DNA from 2 places in the Nitrobacter sp. CN101 genome. Region 2 is predicted to be linked to the other one. Evidence: predicted binding sites of a transcription regulator. Region 2 holds the regulator's gene; the other holds the start of a gene.

Evidence for each region. Region 2 encodes LexA, which represses DNA repair genes until DNA is damaged. Its sites were predicted from a motif close to TGTTCNNNNTGTGTTCNG; they were not measured.
Region 1: a site for LexA is predicted at 1,335-1,352, ahead of ACZ5IL_RS14060 (single-stranded DNA-binding protein). Genes of this name have one in related genera too.

Annotation. Positions count from the first base shown of each region.
Region 1 covers NZ_AP038833.1:2,781,394-2,784,899, reverse strand. The annotation lists gene uvrA (excinuclease ABC subunit UvrA) at 1-77, opposite strand, end outside; gene ACZ5IL_RS14065 (outer membrane protein) at 366-1,136, opposite strand; gene ACZ5IL_RS14060 (single-stranded DNA-binding protein) at 1,526-2,020, shown strand; gene ACZ5IL_RS14055 (helix-turn-helix transcriptional regulator) at 2,355-2,570, shown strand; gene ACZ5IL_RS14050 (hypothetical protein) at 2,677-2,871, shown strand; gene ACZ5IL_RS14045 (hypothetical protein) at 2,961-3,161, shown strand.
Region 2 covers NZ_AP038833.1:2,327,061-2,330,566, forward strand. The annotation lists gene ACZ5IL_RS11550 (ComEC/Rec2 family competence protein) at 1-1,077, shown strand, start outside; gene lexA (transcriptional repressor LexA) at 1,118-1,825, opposite strand; gene ACZ5IL_RS11560 (molybdopterin molybdotransferase MoeA) at 1,989-3,203, opposite strand; gene moaC (cyclic pyranopterin monophosphate synthase MoaC) at 3,426-3,506, opposite strand, start outside.

The sequences.
Region 1 (3,506 bases), 450 kb from region 2:
TCGCGAGCGCCGCGAATCGTGAGGGCGCGACTCGCGGGACTCAATTGTTGCCGCTTCGCCTTGATGACTTCATCCATGACAGGCTTTTCCGGGTGCAGAAGCCGCACCGCGTTTAGGCGCGCCGCGCCGGCCAATCCCCGGAGAGGCGCTATCTGTGGCAGTCTATGGAACGTAGATAGAACAGCGGGCAATTTCCAGAGGGCGTCAGCGATCATCCCCGATTTCGTCGGGAGAAGCAGGACGGCTTATCAGTATGCTGCTCAGTATGCTGCCGTTCGCGGGGTTGCCTGCGGCCCGTACCTCAAACAAAAAGGCCGGCAAAAGCCGGCCTTTCAAGTTTTCCAAGAACGTCGGATCAGATGCGATCAGTACCGTGCGATGGCTGGGCCACCCCAGCGGTAGTTGATGCGCGCCGTGACGAGGTCCACGTCCTGGCTGATATTGTCGGTTCCAAACAGCGTACCGGCGGCCCCGGCAACGCCATTGTTGATGAAGGTAAGTCTATTGCCGCCCATAAAGATGTGGTCGTACTCGAATCCGAGCGACCAGTTTGGCGCAAACCCATATTCGAGGCCGACGCCGACCGTAGCGCCCCAGTCGGTGTTGTTGACGTTGTTGGTCACTTGAACGCCGGTTGCGGTAGCAAGGCTCCGGTATCGGTTAGACGTCACGGCAGCGCCGCCCTTCACGTAAAGCAACGTGGCATCCCAGGCGTAACCGATCTGGCCGGTGAACAGGCCGAATGCACCCAGATGGCTGTCGTTGGTGAAGGCGGGGAAGGCGAGGCTGGCACGGCGGCCACTGATATCAGCCCAGTTACCCTGAGCTTCCAGGCCGAACACCCAATTGCTGGTCTGCCAGCGATAGCCGATCTGGCCACCAGCCGTGCCGCCGGTTGCGTCATGGCAACCTTCACTTGCCACGGCAGCACCTGCGGGCGTTGTGAAGTTCCAGCAATTCCTGCTCGATCCCCAGCCGCCGTTCGCGCCGATGTAAAAGCCGCTCCAGTCGTAAATCGCGGCCACCATCGGAGGAGCCTTCGTATATGGACGCGGGGCGAGGTCAGCCGCAGTGGCGGGCGCGGTACCAAGGCCAATGGCGAGAGCACCGACGGCCCCAATCAGAAACTTGTTCATTTCAATCCCCGGATTTTTGCTTTAGTTTCAACAACTAAGCGCGAGCGCTGGTAGTTACCCCGAAATCTGTGAATTCAGTATACCTTCCGGCGCAGCAAATTGCCGTCTCTCAAATGCAACACTCTGGGTCAAATTGTTTGTCCAGCGGGCGGAGGTATCTCGGTGAGAGGTCCGCGCGGACTTTCGGTTTTATTTGTTGAGAACAAATAAAGTACATTGTACCACCCCACACTCGATCCGTGGATAACCCGGCGATTAGCCTCTCGGCGCGGCGCGGGAAGTGTAGGCTGCTTGAACGCCGTCACGGCTCGATTTTGAAGCGGCAACGCCCGTTGGGTTAGCACCGGTTTTGAGCTAGCAATCGGGGATTGGGGACATGGAGAACGGCGATGGCGGGTAGCGTGAACAAAGTTATTCTGATCGGCAATCTCGGAGCCGACCCGGAAATCAAGCGAACCCAGGACGGACGGCCGATTGCCAACCTGCGGATCGCAACCTCTGAAACCTGGCGCGACAGGACCAGCGGCGAGCGCAAGGAAAAGACAGAGTGGCATCGCGTCGTGATTTTCAACGAAGGCCTCTGCAAGGTTGTTGAGCAGTATCTGAAGAAAGGCTCGAAGGTCTACATCGAGGGTCAGTTGCAGACCCGAAAATGGACCGACCAAAGCGGTGTCGAAAAATACTCCACCGAAGTGGTGCTACAGAATTTCAATTCGACTCTGACAATGCTCGATGGCCGCAACAGCGGCGGTGGCGGCAACTTCGGATCTGACGATTCCGGCGGCGACTTCGGGTCCGGGAGTCCGTCAGGCGGCGGAACGCCGCGCCGCACCGCGGCCGCCAGTAGCCACCGCGGCGACATGGACGACGACATTCCGTTTTAGCGAGTGAAAATAACCTGGTGTTTACTGCGCCGGTTTTTGGCGATCCCGGCAGGATTGATTGATTTCAATGATTATCGGCACTTAACGCCCAGGTTAGGCAATTTCAGTCGCATTGTATTCCATAGGGAATTTTGGCGATTGCCTAACAGCGCGGGCTGGACTTCATTTTGGCGGCCGTAAATTTTTTCGTTTTTTTTCCAGCTTTTCCGCGGGTCACGTCTTATCTAACGTTATCTAACGGCACCGTTCGGAATTCAGCGGCAACGCCGGATTCCGATGGCCGCCGACTGGCCTTGGCCGGGGCGCAACTTCCCTCCCAAAACGGGAGTATTACGTGAATTTCCTATCCATTGATGACGTAGCCGCGCTCACCGGGCTCAGCCGGTCAACCCTCGCTAAGCGGCGGTGCACGGGCACCGGGCCGGTGTATTTTAAAATAGGCAAGGCCGTGAAATACGACCGCACCGACGTCGAATCTTGGATTACGTCTCGCCGCCGCACGAGCACTTGGGTCGCGAACGATAACCGGCCTGCCGGCGAGGTGGCGTGAGTCTTCGCGACCACACGGCCAGAGCTGGAACCAATCTAATCCGGCGAAATTGAATCAAATTCTTGGGCAGTCCGGCTTTGAGGCTCGGTGCTGATAGGAGGCTCCGGTGACCAACACTGAAATTTTAGCCAAAGCTATTTTAGATATCGACTGCGTTTTAGCCGATCACATCCAGCCATACCGCACGGAAGATCCACATCGTGCCTTAGAGAAAATCTTGACGATCCTGATGGAAGCCCGGGCGGTGGAAATCGCAGAGCGGGTCCAGGTTGGATACGGCAAGCTCACGCTGGTGAAATAGGCGCCGCAGGCATGCGGCGCCAAACTGCCTGAGCGCTCCGGCAACGTGCCGAAGCGAGATATTCCCATTGCCTAATATCTGGACCCTCAATGAACGATGCCAATTTCGATGATGGCGGCGTCGCGATCAACTTTGCCGAACTAGCCCGATCAACTCACGCTTCTGAACGAGCCATCCGTCAATCTGTGGACCGGCTTGTGCGCCACGGCGCTCTGATTGAACAGCGCGGCGCGGGAGGCGAACCAACCTACGTACCGAATCCGCTATTCCAATTTGGTGCAAGCGTATGAAGGCCGCAACTCCCGGAGGTCTATTAGACCAGTACAAGCTGTTGGGCGCGATTATCGACACGCCTTGGGCAACCCCGCCTTGACCATAAAGTCGCGCGTCATGTCATCGACAGGTATTATCCCAAACATGGAAACGGTCGCGCCAGCCTGCGATACCTTGAACAAGCAACCGGCGCATTGCGGCCGAATATCATCGCCTCACTGAGGCGCTTAGCCGATAACGGCGCAATCACTATGGTGCGCCAGGGTCAGGGCACTCGGCCGACTGAATACGCTCTGAATTTCGATTTTCCGTCTAGCGGTATTGCTGGCGACACCTCTAACCGTGATGAACCTAGGCTCAGG
Region 2 (3,506 bases):
ATGTCGTTCGCGGCGACGCTCGGGCTGGTGGCGCTGGTTCAGGTCGGCATGCCGAAGATGCTTGCAACCCCCGATCACTCGCCGACGGCGAGGGCCGCTCTGTGGGGTGGACGCGAAATCGCTATGCTGGCGCTGGCGTCACTCGTGGCCGGACTCGCGACCACGCCGTATGTCGCGTTCCATTTCCATCGGGTGACGCCATACGGCATGGTTGCGAACCTGCTGGCGATGCCGGTGATCTCGGCGCTGGTGATGCCGGCCGGGCTTCTCGGACTTGCGGCCATGCCGTTTGGCTTCGACGGCGTGTTCTGGCGGCTGATGGACTTTGGCATCGAATGGATGGTCGCTGTGGCTCAATGGGTAGCGGCGCTTCCGGGCGCCGTCGGTCATACGGCTGCATTTGGAACGGGACCGCTGCTCGCGGCGACCGCGGGCATCATTCTGCTCGGATTGTTGAGAACGCCGCTGCGCTGGAGCGGCGCAGCTGTGGTCGGGTTGGCGATCGTGTGGTCACTTGCGGTGACGCCGCCGGATATCCTGATCTCCGCCGAAGGTCGCAATGTCGCCGTGAGGGGCGGGGACGGCAGGCTGCGTCTCATCAGCACGAGTAAGGACTCTTTCACCGTCAAGGAATGGCTTGCCGCCGACGGGGATGGGCGTGGGTCTGCCGACCCTACACTGGCGGAGGGCGCCTCATGTGACGATGAGGGCTGCGTGGTCAAGGTGAGTGGAGGTGGACTTGTCGCGCTGACGCGGCGTCCGGAGGCGATACAGGATGATTGCGCTCGGGCGGAGCTCATGGTGACGCCGTGGCAGGCTCCGGAGGGGTGCCTTGCGCAGGTGATCGATCAAAACAGGCTACGGCGTGAAGGCGCTCTTGCCCTGTGGCGAACCCCAAGTGCTTCAAGATCTGGTGCTTCAAGATCTGGCTTTGCTGTTGATGCCGCACGTCCTGTCGGCGTCGATCGTCCCTGGTCATCCGCTGCCGTCGATGAACAGTCAGCACAGCTGCAATCAAAACCGGAGCCCCCGGCCGACGCCACGCCGGCGCCCGAGGATCTCCAGCCGGACGATTGAACGGCTCGTCCACGGTCGGAGCCTTTCGCTCCTGATGAAATCAGTACTTGCGGTAAATGCCGATCAGTCTGCCCTGGATCTGGACCCGGTTGGGCGGAAGTATGCGAACTTCGTAAGCCGTGTTCGCCGGCTCCAGCGCGATCGAAGCGCCGCGACGGCGGAAGCGTTTCAACGTCGCTTCCTCGTCGTCGATCAGGGCAACGACGATGTCGCCGGTATCAGCGGTCTGGTTCCGCTGGATCAACGCAAGATCGCCATCGAGAATTCCGGCATCGACCATGGAATCGCCGCGCACCTCAAGCGCGTAGTGTTCGCCGGTACCAAGCATGTCGGGCGGCACGCTGACGGTGTGGCTGCAGGTCTGCAACGCTTCGATCGGCGTGCCGGCTGCAATCCGTCCCATCACCGGAACGGCGACCGGACGTTCCGCATCGTCGACGACAGCGCCGCCGCTGCTGCGGCGGACTTTGCCCAGATTGCCTTCGATGACGCTCGGTGTGAAACCGCGACGGCCGCCGCCGCCGCTGGCGGCGAGTTCGGGCAGTTTGATGACTTCGATGGCGCGGGCGCGGTTGGGTAGACGGCGGATGAATCCTCGTTCTTCCAGCGCGGTAATCAGGCGATGGATGCCGGACTTCGAGCGCAGGTCGAGCGCGTCCTTCATTTCATCGAACGAGGGCGGCACGCCGGATTCTTTCAGCCGTTCGTTGATAAAACGCAGGAGTTCATACTGTTTGCGCGTGAGCATCCCGACCCAGTCCCTGGTTGATGGGGTTCTTGCCAACTAGGGGACATCGGGGCTGCAGCCCTTATAACCCCGCGGCACGAACCTCGAAACAAATCATGAACATACACTATATGTTCGATATGTGTTCCGCAACCCTTTAATTTAAGGTCAACAAAGCGACGTTTTATGACAGCGAAAGCTTAATGATGGCACAGGGCTCGCCTTTGCTTGCGGCCGGCGCAAATGGCGTGCGGATTACGAGAGCCTCTGCCGCAGCGAGTTTTCCCATCAGCGAGCTGTCCTGATGCCCGATCGGCGTCGCCACCGGCAAGCCGTCCGTCGAGGGCGTGAGCCGGGCGCGCAGATAATCCTGCCTGGCTTGATTGGCGCTAACATCGCTTCCGAGCAGCGCCGGTTCAATGCAGTGGTGCACATCTTCACGCCCCGATAGCGCACGAATCAGCGGCACCATGAACAGAAACGCGCAGATGTAGGACGAGACGGGATTGCCGGGGAGGCCGATCACCCGCATCGGGCCTAGACGTCCGTGCATCATCGGCTTGCCCGGCCGCAGTGCGATCCGCCAGAACGCCATCTCCACGCCTTCCGCCTCCAGCGCACGCTTGACGAAGTCATGGTCGCCGACCGACGCGCCGCCGGTCGTAACCAGAATGTCGGCGCCGCTCTCGCGGGCGCGGCGGATCGCGGCGGTTGTGGCGTCCATGGTGTCGGCGGCGATACCCAGGTCGATCGCCTCGGCGCCTTCGCCTCGGGCGAGTGCGCGAAGCGCGTAGCCGTTGGACAGGATGATCTGGCCCGGACCGGGCGTCGCGCCCGGCAAAACCAGTTCGTCGCCCGTGGCGAGCATCGCTATTGTGGGACGGCGATGCACCGGCAGGTCTGGATAGTTCATGCCGGCAGCAAGGGAAAGATGGCGATCGGTGAGATGGCTGCTGGCCCGGATCAGGACGTCGCCCTCACGAAAGTCCACGCCGGCAGGACGAATGTTCTTTCCGGGAGCAGTGGCCTCCTTGACGATAACGTGGTTGCCGTCGCGTTCGGTGTCTTCCTGGATCACGACTGTATCGGCGCTGTCCGGCACTACGCCGCCGGTGAAAATCCGTAAGGCCTCGCCGGTTTGCAGCGCGCGCTCGAGCGGTCGTCCCGCGGCGATCTCACCGATCACCTGTAGCCGCGCTGGAATTGTCGCAATGTCCGCTGCGCGCACCGCATAGCCGTCCATCGCCGACATTGCGACCGGCGGCTGAGTCCGGCGCGAGGGGAGGTCGCGCGCCAACACCCGGCGATGCGCGGCTTCGAGAGCCACGGGTTCCTCCGGGAGCGGTTCGACTCCGGCAAGAACAGCCGCAAGGGCGTCGGCGACCGTCATCAGGGGCATGACCATTCTCCTAGAGCATTTTCCGGCCGTGCGATCAGCCGTAAGAAAATCCCCTCAATCAATAACTTGCGTGTATTCCGATCGCAAAACCGGTATCCATTTGCGGAATACGCGCTAGGCGTAATGCGCCTAGCGGGCGCGTCAAACATCTACCGAACTCGCGGCTCGCATACAACGGTACCAAGAGCCAAAATGCCGCTTACCGACCCGTTCGCGCGGCGGCTATGGTTCTGAGGGGGTATCCGTCACGAGATAATGGCCGGACTTGCCGCCCTTTTTCTCGACGAGGTGAATGCCCTCGAT